DNA from 2 places in the Paeniglutamicibacter sulfureus genome. Region 1 is predicted to be linked to the other one. Evidence: predicted binding sites of a transcription regulator. Region 1 holds the regulator's gene; the other holds the start of a gene.
What was found. The regulator HspR, encoded in region 1, represses chaperone genes until heat shock. The targets are predictions, from matches to a motif close to AAGTTGAGTCNNNNNGACTCAACTT.
Positions count from the first base shown of each region.

Region 2: the regulator HspR is predicted to act here: its motif matches at 4,793-4,817, upstream of ABD687_RS13690 (ATP-dependent Clp protease ATP-binding subunit).

Region 1 is NZ_BAAAWO010000001.1:1,816,518-1,823,841, reverse strand. Features, by position in the region: gene ABD687_RS08340 (nucleotide exchange factor GrpE) at 1-211, shown strand, start outside; gene ABD687_RS08335 (DnaJ C-terminal domain-containing protein) at 402-1,367, shown strand; gene ABD687_RS08330 (heat shock protein transcriptional repressor HspR) at 1,465-1,905, shown strand; gene ABD687_RS08325 (alpha/beta hydrolase) at 1,902-2,834, shown strand; gene trmB (tRNA (guanosine(46)-N7)-methyltransferase TrmB) at 2,891-3,748, opposite strand; partial or broken gene ABD687_RS20705 (hypothetical protein) at 4,028-4,261, opposite strand; gene ABD687_RS08315 (YccF domain-containing protein) at 4,344-4,751, shown strand; gene ABD687_RS08310 (VOC family protein) at 4,898-5,365, shown strand; gene ABD687_RS08305 (YceI family protein) at 5,742-6,293, shown strand; gene clpB (ATP-dependent chaperone ClpB) at 6,458-7,324, shown strand, end outside.
Region 2 is NZ_BAAAWO010000001.1:2,988,507-2,995,830, reverse strand. Features, by position in the region: gene ABD687_RS13705 (metallophosphoesterase family protein) at 1-373, opposite strand, end outside; guanidine-III (ykkC-III) riboswitch at 564-630, shown strand; gene ABD687_RS13700 (DMT family transporter) at 642-959, shown strand; gene ABD687_RS13695 (DUF302 domain-containing protein) at 1,501-1,911, shown strand; gene ABD687_RS13690 (ATP-dependent Clp protease ATP-binding subunit) at 2,218-4,776, opposite strand; gene ABD687_RS13685 (hypothetical protein) at 4,912-5,154, opposite strand; cyclic di-AMP (ydaO/yuaA leader) riboswitch at 5,594-5,768, shown strand; gene ABD687_RS13680 (M23 family metallopeptidase) at 5,772-6,809, shown strand; gene ABD687_RS13675 (NAD(P)H-dependent oxidoreductase) at 7,064-7,324, shown strand, end outside.

The DNA.
Region 1 (7,324 bases):
CAACAAGCTCGACGCGGTGCTCGAGGGCCTCGGCCTGGAGCGCATCGCCGAGGCCGGCGTGGCGTTCGACCCGAACGTCCACGAGGCACTGATCCAGCAGCCGCATGCGGAGATCTCGGCGGACCATGTGGCGCAGGTGCTTCGCCCCGGGTTCAAGAAGGGTGACCGCATCCTTCGCGCAGCCCAGGTGATCGTCTCCCTCGGGGAGTAGGCACCAACACGCGGCGCCTGCAGCAATGCAGGTGCCGCACCCCCCACCAAGGTGCGGCGGCTCGCAATGGTTCCAGCGATGGAACCGGCGATCCGCCGCATACTTGGTGGATCCAACATCACGGATTTCTCCCTGCCACGATTGAGCGGCGGGTGAGCCACAAGGATTTTTACAGCAAAGGAGGCGCCCAGTGGCAAGCCAGGACTGGGTCGACAAGGATTTTTACACGATTCTTGGCGTCTCCAAGGACGCCAGCGACGCGGACATCAAAAAGGCATACCGGAAGATGGCGCGGAAATACCATCCGGACACCAACTCCGGGGATGCCGAGTCCGAACGAAGGTTCAAGGACATCACCGAGGCCCATTCGGTGCTTTCGGATCCCGAGGACCGCCAGCAGTACGACGCCATCCGTGCCATGGGCTCGGGGGCGCGATTCAGCGCAGGGGGCCACGGCGGGGCACCGGGCAACGGCGGCTTCGAGGATGTCTTCTCCAACCTCTTCAACAGCGGAGGCGGGGGCAGCCGACGCGGCGGCCAAGTCCCACCCGATTTTGCCGACCTCTTTGGCGGCGGCGGAGGGTTTGGCGGCTTCGGACAACAGGCACCTCGCAAGGGTGCCGACCGAACTGCAAGCACCACGATCTCCTTTGCCGGTTCCATGAAGGGAACCACCATCGGCCTGCGCGAGGCCAATGGCGAGGTCATCGACGTGCGGATTCCAGCCGGGGTCAAGGACGGGCAATCGGTCCGAGTCCGCGGCAAGGGTTCGCCCGGCTCCGCCGGTGCCGGCGACCTGATCGTCAAGGTCAACGTCAAGCCGCACCCGGTCTTTATCCGCGAAGACAACAACATCCGGATCCACGTGCCGGTGACCTTCGACGAGGCCGCCCTGGGCGGGCAGATCGAGATTCCCACGCTGACCGGCGAGACCGTCAAGCTAAAGGTCCCGGCCGGCTCCTCGAATGGCCGCACCTTGCGCCTAAAGGGGCGCGGGGTGAACACCTCCAAGGTCACGGGCGACCTGCTGGTCACCCTAGATGTGGTGGTTCCGCAGAACCTTTCCAAGGAAGCCAAGGCGGCCGTCGAGGCCTTCGCCGAGGCCACCAAGGCGGAGAACCCACGCGAGAGCCTGCTCTCGCGTGCAATTCTCTAGTTATCGATCGCCCCGTGCCGCCCGACAGCGGCACGGGGCGCTTCGCAATGCCAGGAAATTGGCTACGGTGGATGACAATAATTGAAAGGCAGGGATCATGGGCAATGACAGACTAAGGCCGATCTTCGTCATTTCTGTGGCGGCGGACCTGGCCGACATGCACCCCCAGACGCTGCGCCAATACGACCGGCTGGGTCTGGTTTCGCCCTCCCGCCAAGGCGGCAAGCAGCGCAGGTACTCCGAACACGATGTGGACTTGCTGCGGGAGATCCAGCGGCTCTCCAAGGACGGGGTGTCCCTGGAGGGCATCAAGCGCATCATGGCCCTGGAAAACCAGGTTGCCGCACTGAGATCGCGGGTCGGTGAACTGAGCAACGAGGTCTTCGCCCTGCGCAGCGCCCGCCAGGCGTCCGGACTCGGACGCGTCTTTGCCGCCGGCAGCACCGGCGACGTGGTGTCGCTGGCGCGGGGCCAACGGCCGCGCGGCCGCAGCCAAGCCGTGGTGGTGTGGAAGCCGCGGGGCAAGCAGCTTCCGTGAACAGCAGCGATGATTCGCCACTGACTTCGGGTGAGAGCTATGCGCGGCTCTCCGCCGCTGCCCACGACCGGTTCGAGGCGTTGTGCGCGATCCGCGGCCGGCTGGGCACGTCCCATCGCCAGGGCCTGGACGGCACCGCCCATGCCTTGCGCCGAGGGTCCATGGACCCGGCCATTCCGTCCCGCCACCTGCTGTACCTTGATCTCTCCGCCAGGGAACCACTGGCGGCCGTCGCCGTGGGCGACCTGGACACCGCCACCCACGTCACCTTCCAGCTCTCGGGGACCGGGATCCGGGCACGCAACGCGTTGTGGGGCAGCGTGCGGGAGGCCGGACAGCTGTACCTGGAACAACAAAAGGTAGGGGTCGCCGAACCCGCGGTCGTGGCCTGGCTGGGATATCGAACACCCAATCTGGCCGGCGCACTGCTGAACACCGCGGCGCGGCGCGGCCTGCAACGGCTGGGCCAGGACCTGGCTACTTTCGTCCGGCTGCGTCCCGACAAGCCGCACATGGCTGTGGAGGCGCACTCCTATGCGGCGACCCTTGCGGCACAGGTGCTGGACGCGGAATCCGGGCGCGGGCTTGGGGCCCAGGCGCTGGCCATGATCGGTTCGGCCGGGATTCCCCGGCACTTTTCGCGGGATCCGGGCCGGCTCAACGTGCCATCGGCCAACATCTACGAGGCGATCGCCGAGGGGGACTACCTGGCATGGCTGGGGCGCACCTTCTCGGGTCGCACATTGCTTGCTGGCCATGAATTCAACGTCGGACCGAAGCTGGGGCTGGGGTTGCACGCGGCCCAGGGCCACAATACCTCCCAATTCCGGGACGACAAGCCGTCCTCGACGAGGGGTTATCGGGATCCCGACACGCTTTCGCTGCGGAACCTAGCGCTGATCACCACCGGACAGGCACCCCTGCCTTAAACACGGGAGGGCGGTGCAGGGCCCAAACCCCGCACCGCCCCGGCATGGCGATGGTCCTAAAGATCCTTGCGGTATGCCAGGTCGAAGATTAGCCGACCGGCCTTCAACGCCTTGCCCTCGAAGCTGGTCAGCGTGCGGCCCTCAAAGCGCGGGGCCCAGCCACCGCGCCCATCCGTGAAGCCGGGATCCCGGTCCTCGTTTTCCAGGCCGAGGCGGCGGACCCTGGTGAGGTTGCTGTCTTCGCCGGACAACTCGCCCGGGTGGAGGTTGGTGAATGCAGGGGCAGCGTCGAAGACATCCCGTATCTGCTCGGCATAGTTGGACCAGTCGGTCGCAAGACGGACAACGCCTCCGGGAACCAGGACACGTTCGAGCTTCTGGACGAAGGTGTCCTTGATGAGTCGGCGCTTGTGGTGGCGGATCTTGTGCCACGGATCGGAGAAGAACACCCAGATCTCGTCGGCCGAGGCTGCCGGGAGCATGGAGTCCAGGACCTCCGGGGCGTTGGCCTGCACCGCACGCACGTTTGTCAGTTCGTTGTTTTCCACCCGGACCATGAGCGCAGCCAGTCCGGGCCGGTAGACCTCCACTGCCAGGAAGTCCTTGTTGCGGTTCTCGCTGGCGGCAAATGCCATTGCCTCGCCCAGACCCGAACCGATCTCGACAATGAGCGGTGCCGTACGGCCGTAGAGGGCCTGCTGGTCGAATTCGTAGCCTTCGGCCACAGACGTGTCGGCCTGGTTGCGGGGTGGCTCGATGATGTACTTTTGCGCAGTGCGTTCCCAGGCATCGGCTCGGCGCCCGTGCAAGCGGCTGCCGCGGCGGACAAACGACACTGGTTCGGTTTGGTAAAAGCTGAGGTCGTCGACGGCGCGGCCGCTGACCGGCGCCTTGCGTTCTGGGGGAATGCTCATGTAGTTAAGGGTAGCGAACTTCAGTGTCCCACTTTCCCGGACTTCCACTGGCCGGGCTTCTCCCGCCGCGGCGTGGGCGTAGGTCTCACCGGCACCAAGCCCCGCGGGGCCCATGAGCTCGGTGATGGCGACAAAGGCGTACTCCTTGGAGCGCAAACCGGGAAGGATCCTCGGTACGGCGGCAGTGTTGCGGTGTTTCCAGCCAAACGTGTCGACATACAAAGAGGCCCCGGGGGCGCCCGCGGGCCTGTCGCAGATGGAATGGCACGCACCGCAAGGCGGGCGCAGCAACGTCGCGGATGGGACGACGGCCTGGAAGATCATGTCATTGGTGCGGTCAATCTCACGTCGGATCCGGGACGAGGACAACCAGGTATGAGGGCGATGGTTCCAAGGGGTCGAACACCTGCCCGGTCTTGGATCCGTGCCCATAGCCAACACAGGCGGCATCCAACAATCTCCTACGCGTGGCCCGTGATTGTCGAATACCCAGGGGGCTTCCTTCCGGATCATTGGAAAGCGTCACCGAACAATGGGGGATGGCTCAGGGTGTTACCCCATGGTGTGCCCCGGCCTCCAGGGAGAAACTTGAATCATGCGAAACACTCTTTCCGTGATCCTGAATATCATCTGGCTCGTTTTCGGCGGCATCTGGCTGGCGCTGGGCTACGTCCTGGCCGGGATCATTTGCTGCCTGCTCATCGTGACGATTCCCTTTGGCATCGCGTCCTTCCGCATTGCGCTGTATGCGCTGTGGCCCTTCGGGCGCACCGTGGTGGACCGTGGCCAAGTAGGTGCATTTTCAACCATAGGAAATGTCATCTGGGTGCTGGTGGCCGGCATCTGGATCGCCATCGGGCACGTCGTGACGGCGATCCCGATGTTCGTGAGCATCGTCGGCATTCCGCTGGGTCTCGCGAATCTGAAGATGATCCCGATATCCCTCATGCCCCTGGGCAAGGAAATCGTTCCGAGCGCCCGATACATGCCGATGTCCCGCTGAGGCCCGCGACCGCCGTATGGCGGCGGAGAGGAGTATCAAACTTCAACGACGGATATCGGCGCCGCCCCTTGTATCTCGAAGAAGCGATTTCTAGTCTGTGGTTGTGAGAAGCAACGCCAATTGTCGACTGGATGAGGCCAAGACCGATGAAAGACCTGATTAACTGCCTGTGGTTCGATGGACAAGGGCTGGAAGCAGCCCGGTTCTACACCGGCATTTTCCCGAATTCCCGGATCGTTTCACAACTCGACATGGACACGCAGGGGAATCCGGTGAACGAGCCGCTGACAGTCGAATTCAATCTCGATGGACGTCCCTTCGTTGCACTAAACGGTGGCCCGCTCTTCAAGTTCAACGAAGCCATTTCCTTCCAAATCATGTGCGAGGACCAGACCGAGGTCGACTACTTCTGGGACAAGCTCACCGACGGTGGGGAAGAAAGCCAGTGCGGTTGGCTCAAGGACCGCTTTGGCATGTCCTGGCAGGTCGTCCCGGTTCGCATGGTCGAGTTGCTTAGCGACCCGGATCCGGAGGTCGCCCGAAGGGTAGTCGAAGCGTTCATGCCCATGAGGAAACTTGATATCGCGGTTCTGGAGGCCGCTGCCAAGGGATAAGTGGACGGCTGACCTTTCAGGTGCCTCTGCGCGGGGGCCGGGTGCAGCGGAGGCGCTCCTCTGCGTGATCGCTACCGTGGGCCCAGGGGCACGGTCGTCTTGAACAGGTCCGCGTTTTATCCGGCACGGGCACCTTGCCCTGGGCCTGCCGACCCACTTCCTGCCCTGTCCGCGTTTTCAGCGGCGGACCGGTGGCATCCGAGCCAAGGGCATGGCCGGTCCCCACCGGATAGCGCGACTCCGGCCGTGCCCTTCGAAAGTCTCGTGGATCCCGGCAAAAAGTAGCGGGTAACCGGAGACGTTCGTCCATTGCGTTGGTAATGTGAGCAGCAGTCGGGGGGGACTAACTCTGCTGCACCGCAACCAAGGGGGAACAATGACCCAGCTCGATCCAGCCTACGCGGGGACGTGGCGATTCGATCCAGGCCACACTCGTATCGGCTTCAACGCCCGCCACGCGATGGTGACGAAGGTGCGGGGTGCCTTCAACGAAGTCGAGGGAACCATTCATGTCGACGTGGAGGATGTCGGTAAAAGCACTGTCGAGATGTCGGTGAAGGTGGCCAGTGTCGACACGCGCAACGCAGACCGCGACAAGCACCTGCGGACCAACGACTTCTTCGATGCTCCGAAATACCCCAAAATCGTCTTCCGGTCCACGCGCATCGACCAAGTGGATGAGAACAGCTTCATCGTCAACGGCGAACTGACCATCAAGGACACCACGCGCGAGATTGCCGTCCCCATGGAATTCACCGGCGTTGAGACCGACCCGTTCGGCAACCTCCGTGCGGGCTTCGAGGGCAGCCGCCGCATTGACCGCCGCGAGTACGGCGTGAGTTGGAACAAGGCGCTCGATTCAGGGGGCGTCCTGGTATCCGAACGAGTGCTGCTTGAGTTCGAGGTCTCGGCGATCAAGGAAGTCTAGGGCGGGTCGGTGCGCGAGTGTGCCGGCCTCCGCATGACCGAACGTCGGCAACCCCTTGGGGGTCGCCGACGTTTCGGCGTTTGGGCAGGAATATTCTTCAGCTGTCCATAGTTGAGTGATGTAGACTCAAGTTTGAGTGATCAACCAACGACGAAGGGATGAGTATGGACACGAAGTTGACGACCAAGAGCCAGGAAGCCCTTTCCGCTTCGGGAATGAACGCCTCCACGGCGGGAAACCCGCAGGTGGAGCCCGCGCACCTGCTCAAGGCGCTTGTTGACCAACGCGAATCGGTGGCCGTGGCAATGCTGAAGGCCGCCGGGATCGACCCGGACCAGGTTTCGGTCCAGGCCAGTGCCGCCATCAAGGCCTTGCCCACTTCATCCGGGAACAGCGTGGCCCAAGCCCAGTACTCGCGCGGCATCCTGCAAGCCATCACCGCCGCCCAGCAGGCCGCGGCGGCCATGGGTGACGCATACGTCTCCACCGAGCATCTGATGCTGGGCCTGAGCGAAGACACCGGCGCCGCCGGCAAGGCCCTGCGCGAGTCCGGAGCCACGCGCAAGGCCCTTGCCAGCGCCCTGCCCTCGATCCGCGGCGACCGCAAGGTCAACAACCCCGATCCCGAAAACACCTTCCAGGCACTGGAAAAGTTCGGCACCGACATGACGGCCATTGCCCGTTCGGGCAAGCTTGATCCGGTGATCGGGCGCGACACCGAGATCCGCCGCCTCGTGCAGGTTCTTTCGCGTCGCACCAAGAACAACCCGGTGCTCATCGGGGAACCCGGGGTGGGCAAGACCGCAGTGGTCGAAGGCCTGGCCCAGCGCATGGTTGCCGGGGACGTTCCCGAATCGCTGCGCGGCAAGACGCTGATTTCCCTGGACCTCGGCGCCATGGTTGCCGGGGCGAAATACCGCGGCGAATTCGAGGAACGCCTCAAGGCCGTCCTCGAAGAGATCAAGGCCTCCGACGGGCAGATCGTCACGTTCATCGACGAGATCCACACTGTCGTGGGTGCAGGAGCATCC
Region 2 (7,324 bases), 1.2 Mb from region 1:
TGGCCTTGAGCCAGGAACCCTTCACCAGGCCGCTGATGCTTTGGTCCAGTTCCTTCTGGGTGTATTCCATCAGCGGCATGTACTTCGGGGTCGAGGTGAGCACCCGTTGGTTGCCCGCGCCCTTGCCCTTGCCGTTGCCGATGCCCGGACCGGTGAAGCTCAGGGTTCCCGGGTCGGCGGTTTCGCTGATCCAGCTGATGGTCATGGCATCCGGCTTCGGGTTCTGCAGGTAGGGCAGAACTCGGAAGCCGGGCTGGGCGTCGCGGGTGCCGACGGTGCTGTTGGCCGATGCTGTGGTGGCGCCGGCCGGCGTGGCCAGCAGGGGCGTGGCCAGAACGGCAAGTGCCAGGGCAGCGGACAGGGACTTCTTCATGTTTTGCCTCACGGTGCGGTGTTGGATTGGCGCGGCCGGGGGAGCGGCGCGCGAACCCATCCTCCCCGACGCTCACCAACCGAAGATGGCGCGCCGGTAAACATGCGGTGACCGCGGGGAGCCCTGTTGAGGTGGGCGTTCCGGCTCGACGTCCGCCTTGCCTCGGGGCTGCGATGTGTGAAAATCTGGGAAGAAGCCTCATGACAGGGGTTCCGGACGATGGGTGCCGTACCCGGTGTGCGACAAGACGGCCCGCGAGGAGTCAGTCATGTCTTGGTTTATTCTCATTGTTTCCGGTGTTCTCGAAGCCGTTTGGGCCACCGCGTTGGGTAAATCCGAAGGGTTAAGCCGGTTGGTTCCTACCGTTGTATTCGCCGTGGGACTGGTGTTGAGCATGGCCGGCCTGGCCTATGCGATGAAGGAACTGCCACTCGGTACCGCCTATGCGGTATGGGTCGGAATCGGTGCGACGCTGACGGTCGTTTACGCGATGGCCACTGGCACCGAGACGATCTCGATCCTGAAAGTGCTCTTTCTGCTGATGATCATTGGCGGCGTTGTTGGCCTCAAGTCCCTTCACGCCTGAGCTCGGTTCATCGCAACCTCGATAGGCCGGAAAGGGTCCGGCGGTTCCCAGATGCTCGCCTGTTGTGCGATGTTTTCACGCATCCCTTGCCTGGTTCGCCAGGTGGAGCATAGGTTTGGGGGACTGTCGGGCGTTTCCTTGGGGGAGAAGCTATGGATCACTATGAATGCTTGGGGGTGGGACGTGCTGCATCGCCCCACCAAATCAATGTCGCTGCCAGGTTTGCCTTATGGCGCAATGGCACCAACGCTCTTGAATGTCGGCGGATCATGGCTGCATGGTTCGTCGTGGGGGACCCGAACCGACGGTTCGACTACGATTTCTGGCTAATGTGCAACCCTGGACCCAGGGACACCTTCGTGCCTGTGGAACGAAAGACCGCCACGGGACAGGTGCCATGAATAGAACAACCCCCAAGCAGTGCCAGGCGTGGTGATTGTTGGCCGAGGGGCAGACAGCGTCTTGGATCGCGGCTAGGCTGGGCCGCAAACACCGGCAACCCGACGCGCACGGCGCTGGGGGGAGCGAGAGGACCACTGACATGGGCTACACGCACAGCATCACCGTTTCGCTGGACTGGGAGGAAGCAGTGGCCCGCACCAAGGATGCACTGGGGCGCCAGGGCTTTGGGGTGCTGACCGAAATCGATGTGCGTGCCGTCCTGACGGCAAAGATCAGCGCCGAATCGGCCGACCGGATCGGCGACTACCTGATACTTGGGGCCTGCAATCCGCATCTGGCCAATCGGGGATTGCTCACCGAACCCGAACTTGGGGCCTTGTTGCCGTGCAACGTGGTGGTCCGCAGGGCACTGGACGCGACCGAAACCACGATAGAGACCATTGACGCGCAGGTCCTGTCCCGCATTAGTGGGAACCCTGCCATTCGCGAGGTAGCCGCCGATGCCGATACCCGCCTGAAGGCGGCGCTGGACCAGCTACGCGACACCTAGGCCATTCAACAGTCGGCGCCGACTCAGAGCTGCGGCACGCGGGCCGGTACCTGTTCCGTTCCTTGCTTGGCCCCTCCACTGTCGGGCCGCGCAGGTAGAGCCGCGCGAGAAGGGCGATGACCAGTCCGAGGTTCCATGTGCGGCGAACACGCCCGGAACTGCGCTCCCATCTTTTCTTGCGCGACATTTAACCCCCAAGGTTTCTGCCTGTGTGGGGCTCCCCAGCCCCCACACAATCCAGCACGGGCCGAAGACGCGACAGAGGGGGCGGGAAATTCTTCCCGCCCCCTCTGGCTTCCTTCCCGGCTACGCCGCGAGTGCAGCTTCCCGGCCTGCCGAAACCTGTAGGCCCGATTCGTCGGCTGTCACCGTCACGGTGCCTCCCGCGGCCAACTCGTCGGTAACCAACAGGTCCGCGACCTTGTCGTCGAGCTCGCGCTGGATGACCCGGCGCAGCGGGCGGGCGCCGAACTCCGGCTCGTGGCCTTCGGCGGCGATCCAGGCGACAGCCGCCTCGTCCACCTCGAGGCCGATGCCGTTGGCGGCAAGCCGGGCCTCGGTGCGGCGCAACTGCAGCCGCACGATCCCGCGCAGCTGCTCCGCCTCCAGCTTGCGGAAGAGCACCGTCTCGTCGATCCTGTTCAGGAACTCCGGACGCATGGTCTCACGCAGCCGGCCCATGACCTTTGCGCGCAGCTCGCGCTCGGAGCCGGTGCCGGAATCGCTACCGAAGCCCAGCGGGGCGCCTCGGCTCGCCAGGAACTCGGATCCCAGGTTGGAGGTCATGATGATGACGGTGTTGCGGAAGTCGACGGTGCGGCCCTGCCCGTCGGTGAGACGGCCGTCGTCGAGCACCTGCAGCAGCAGGTTGAACACGTCGGGGTGCGCCTTCTCCACCTCGTCCAGCAACACGACCGAGTAGGGGCGACGCCGGACGCGTTCGGTCAGTTGCCCCGCCTCGTCGTAGCCGACGTATCCCGGAGGGGCGCCGACCAGCCGCGAGACCGTGTGGCGCTCGCCGAACTCGCTCATGTCGAAGCGCACCATGGCGGACTCGTCGCCGAAGAGCGAGGCCGCCAGCGCCTTGGCCAGCTCCGTCTTGCCCACACCCGTGGGGCCCAGGAAGAGGAAGCTGCCGACCGGGCGGTTTTCGTCGCCCATCCCGGTGCGGGAGCGGCGAACCGCCTTGGCAACGGCAGCCACAGCATCGTCCTGCCCGACGACCCTGTCGTGGAGCTCGTCCTCCAGACGGGCCAGGCGTTCCTTGTCGTCCTCCGTCAGCCGCGCGGCGGGGATGCCGGTGGCGCGGGCGATGACCTCGGCGATCTGGGCTTCGTCGACCACCGTGTCGGCGGTGCCGGTGCCGGACTCCTCGGTCTCGGCCAGCCGGGCAGAGATTTCCTCGGCCTCGTCGCGCAAACGCGAAGCGTCCTCGTAGCGTTCCTCTGCCACCGCGCGGTCCTTGGCGGCTGCGAGCTCGGCTATCCGCGACTTCAGCGCCACGGTGTCGATGCCCGGTCCGCGCTTGAGGCCCAGCCGGGCACCCGCGGTATCGATCAGGTCGATGGCCTTGTCCGGCAGGAACCTGTCGGTCACGTAGCGGGCCGACATTTCCACCGCGGCGCGGATCGCCTCGTCGGTGTAGGTGACCCGGTGGTGCTGCGCGTACCTTTCCTTCAATCCGTGCAGGATCGTTACGGCGTCCTCAAGGGAGGGCTCGCCGATGGTCACAGGCTGGAAGCGGCGTTCCAAGGCGGGATCCTTCTCGACCTTGCGGTATTCGGCCAGCGTGGTGGCGCCGATGAGGTGAAGCTCGCCGCGGGCCAGCCGTGGCTTGAGGATGTTGCCGGCATCCATGGAGCCCTCGCCGCCTGAGCCGGCGCCGACCACGGTGTGCAGCTCGTCGATGAAGACGATCACCTCCCCGTCCTGCGCGGCGATCTCGTCCATGGTCTGGGTCAGGCGCTCCTCGAAGTCGCCGCGGTAGCGGGTGCCGGCGACCATGGCCGGCAAGTCGAGCGCGATGATGCGCTTGCCTGCCAGCTGATCCGGCACCTCGCCGGCGACGATGGCGCGGGCGAGGCCCTCGACAACGGCGGTTTTCCCGACGCCGGCCTCGCCGATCAGCACCGGGTTGTTCTTCGTGCGCCGGGCCAGGATCTCGATGGTCTGCTCGATCTCCTGCGTGCGGCCGATCACCGGGTCCAGCCCGTCCTCGGCGGCCCGGGCGGTCAGGTCCATGCCGAATTTCTCCAACAATGGCGTCTCACCCTTGGCGGGCTGGTTGGCCTCGGCGGATTTCCGCTGGGTCGGAGCGGAACCGGAGCGTTGTTGATCGGCACCCTCGGCGGCGGCCTGCAGGGTCTGTGGAGTGACTCCGGCGGCGCCGAGCACCTGCCCGGCCGGGGATTCGGTGTTGAGCACGAATGCCAGGAACAGGTGTTCGGGATCGATGTAGGTTGAGCCGAAGGCGCGGGCGACCTGGTAGGCGTCGAGCAGGGCGCGCTGGGCCGATGGGGTCAGCGCGGGAGCGGATTCGGAGTGTCGCGGCCCGGTTTCGGGCAAGCGCTGTTCGGCGTCGCGGGCAATCGCCCCGGCGTCGGCCCCGGAGCGGCGCAGGGCCTCGTCGACGGGCTCGATCTCGAGCATCACGCGCAGCAAGTGCAGCGCGTCGATGTCGGGGTGGCCGTGTTCAACGGCGAATTGCGCGGCACGGGTCAGTACCTCGTGCGTGTGGCGGCTGAGCAGTCGGGTGATGTCGACGGGGCGCCCGAAGCGGCTGGTGCGCTGGCCTTGCAGGTAGCGCGCCAGGAAATCCTCGAAAGAGCCGTTGCCGGCGCCGGATGGGCCAAAGAATGCTGGCATGTTTCCTCCTATTGGATACTTGAGTGCCCTTGGCTCAAGTTAACGCGGATGCCAACAGGATATTCCCGGGCGTGATTCCGGCGGGGCAATGTTCGCCGACGGCGAGATGCCGGGGGCGACGGCCTGGAGATGCTTTCAGCACGGCAGCACGGAATATGCCTGCTTCAGGGTGTCACCCGCCCGCTTGCCCTTCAGGCAAGCGGCTCGTGGGGGACGGTGGTCCTTCTTGCCCGAGGCGTGGAGGTGCCAGTGTTCCCTTTTCCGCACGCCGAGACGCAGGCAGGTGATAGTCCTGTCCATCAACAAGGACTTCGCAGCGGCCACAATGTTCCCGTTAAGGAAGAAGGTCCAACCCAGGATGGATTTGCGGGTCTTCACCTACTGAACCTGCCGCATTATCCGCAACTGGTTGAAGGCGTGGTGAGCCGCAATGGAGGGAATCAGCCCGACGACCGGCTTGGACTGCACCATCCGCACCGCCGCAGAGCCCGGGCCCACCGTCTACTTGATCACATTTAAGCTACCGTCCCGGGGGAGCTCCTGACTATTGCCATCCAGATGGAATCCGGGCTGCTGGCGCAGCCCTACTATGACGCCATCCGACCGGGCTCCTAGTCACCATGGAAAGTGCCGGAAGTCCGCACTTGTGCGGGTGTACGGGATCGAGGGAGCGAGAGCCATCGACCGGTGTCGGCGCCCACGTATTTGTCCGCCGCATGGATTGATAACGGAATTGTAACTTTTGTATTTACCCTCGTAGGGTTTTACATCGGGTCGCATCTAGGCAACCCAGTCCCGATCCGGTTCGCCCAACCCTACCGGCGGATCGCGGAGTAAAAATTCCCGGTAGGGGCGGAGGACCCAATCAACCGATCCTGGTCTTGCACCATGGATCTCGGGGTGAAGTTGAGTCCACCTTGGTGGGCTCGGCCGAGTTAATCTCATGACTCGAATCCGACAGCTAACTTCGCAGGCGATACATGAGAGGTAATCATTTGACCCAGCACCATAATTCCGCGCGCCGCCGCGCGTCCGGCCCCGTTGATGCCAAGCCCGCCAACGCTTCCATGGAGCAAATCGCGAGCGGCGAAAACACTTCCCGGCGGTCGGGCCGCCGCGCACTCGGCGCGGTCCCGGATTCCGCGCAATCCCCGAATGACACGGAGTATGCCGGCCGCCGATTCGTGGCAAGCCTCCGCTATGGAGCGGCCCCGGACGCTTCATCCATGGCCGCCGCCGAAGTCCCTTCCGCATCTGGTGCACAGTCGGTGCCCCTGCCGATGCCTGCGGAAGCCGGCAAACTGGACAGCGTTCGGAAGTTCGCCCCCCGGGACCGGCGCCCCCGCCTCGGGTTGGCGCACAAGCTCGCAGCAGTCGCCGCCGTGTCCGCCCTGGCATTCGCTGCCGCCCCCGCGCAGGAGGCCGAGGAGGTTGCCCCAGAGCCCCAGCGCGTCGCCCAGACCGCCGTCGCGGATGTCAAAGCCCCGGCCAGTGACAAGCTCACGGTCGATCGCGCCTCGGTGACCAGCAAGTTCATCAAGGTGGAAAAGAAGGAAAAGAAGCCGGCCCCTGTCACGACCGTTGCCGCCGCAAAGGTCGCCAAGGACGCCAAGCCGGCGCCCGCCGCCACCGCTGACACCGGAAAAGTCACCAAGCTCGCCCAGCCGGTGGACAGCATCCGGTTGACGTCGCGCTTTGGTTTCCGCAAGAACCCGACCGGTCCGGGGTACATGAACCACAACGGCCTGGACTACGCAGTTCCCATGGGTACACCGATCAAGGCAAGCGCCGCCGGCACCGTCGTGCAGGCCGAATGGGCCGGCCACTCCGGCAACCGCGTCAAAATCGACCACGGCAACGGGCTGGAAACCAGCTACAACCACAACTCGGCCCTCAAGGTGTCCGTGGGACAAAAGGTCGGGCGCGGCGAGGTCGTCGCCCTGGCTGGCAGCACGGGCAACTCAACAGGCCCCCACCTGCACCTCGAGGTCATCGTCAACGGCAAGTGGGTCAATCCCGAGGGCTGGCTGTAACGGCCAGGACTCGCCGATTTTTGGCGGACTTCATTTCGTATACCTCGAGAAGGCGTCCTGCAAAGCTGAATCGATGCAGATCACCACGGCAATGACCGCAAGAACGCCCACGATTCTCCCTACGCGGCCGCTTCCGAGCATCCGCCAATGTGTTGCTCGTCACGGCCGTGTGGGGAATCGAGATGCCCATTGCGTGGTTGGCATTGATTGACGCATCAAGCAGCACCCCCCGAAAAAACAGGAGACTTCCTCTTATGGCAACCACCGTCCTGACCCTCGTCGGTTCCCTCCGCAACGGTTCCACCAACCAGCAGCTGGCCGAGGCCACCGTCGCGAACGCCCCTGAGGGCGTTGAGGTAAACCTTTACGCCGGCATCGAGGACATTCCGTTCTACAACGAGGACATCGACGTCGAGGGACAGGTTCCGGCTGCTGCCGTCGCGCTGCGCGAAGCCGCCGGTGCGGCCGACGCCCTGCTGCTGGTTTCCCCCGAGTACAACGGCACCATGCCTGCA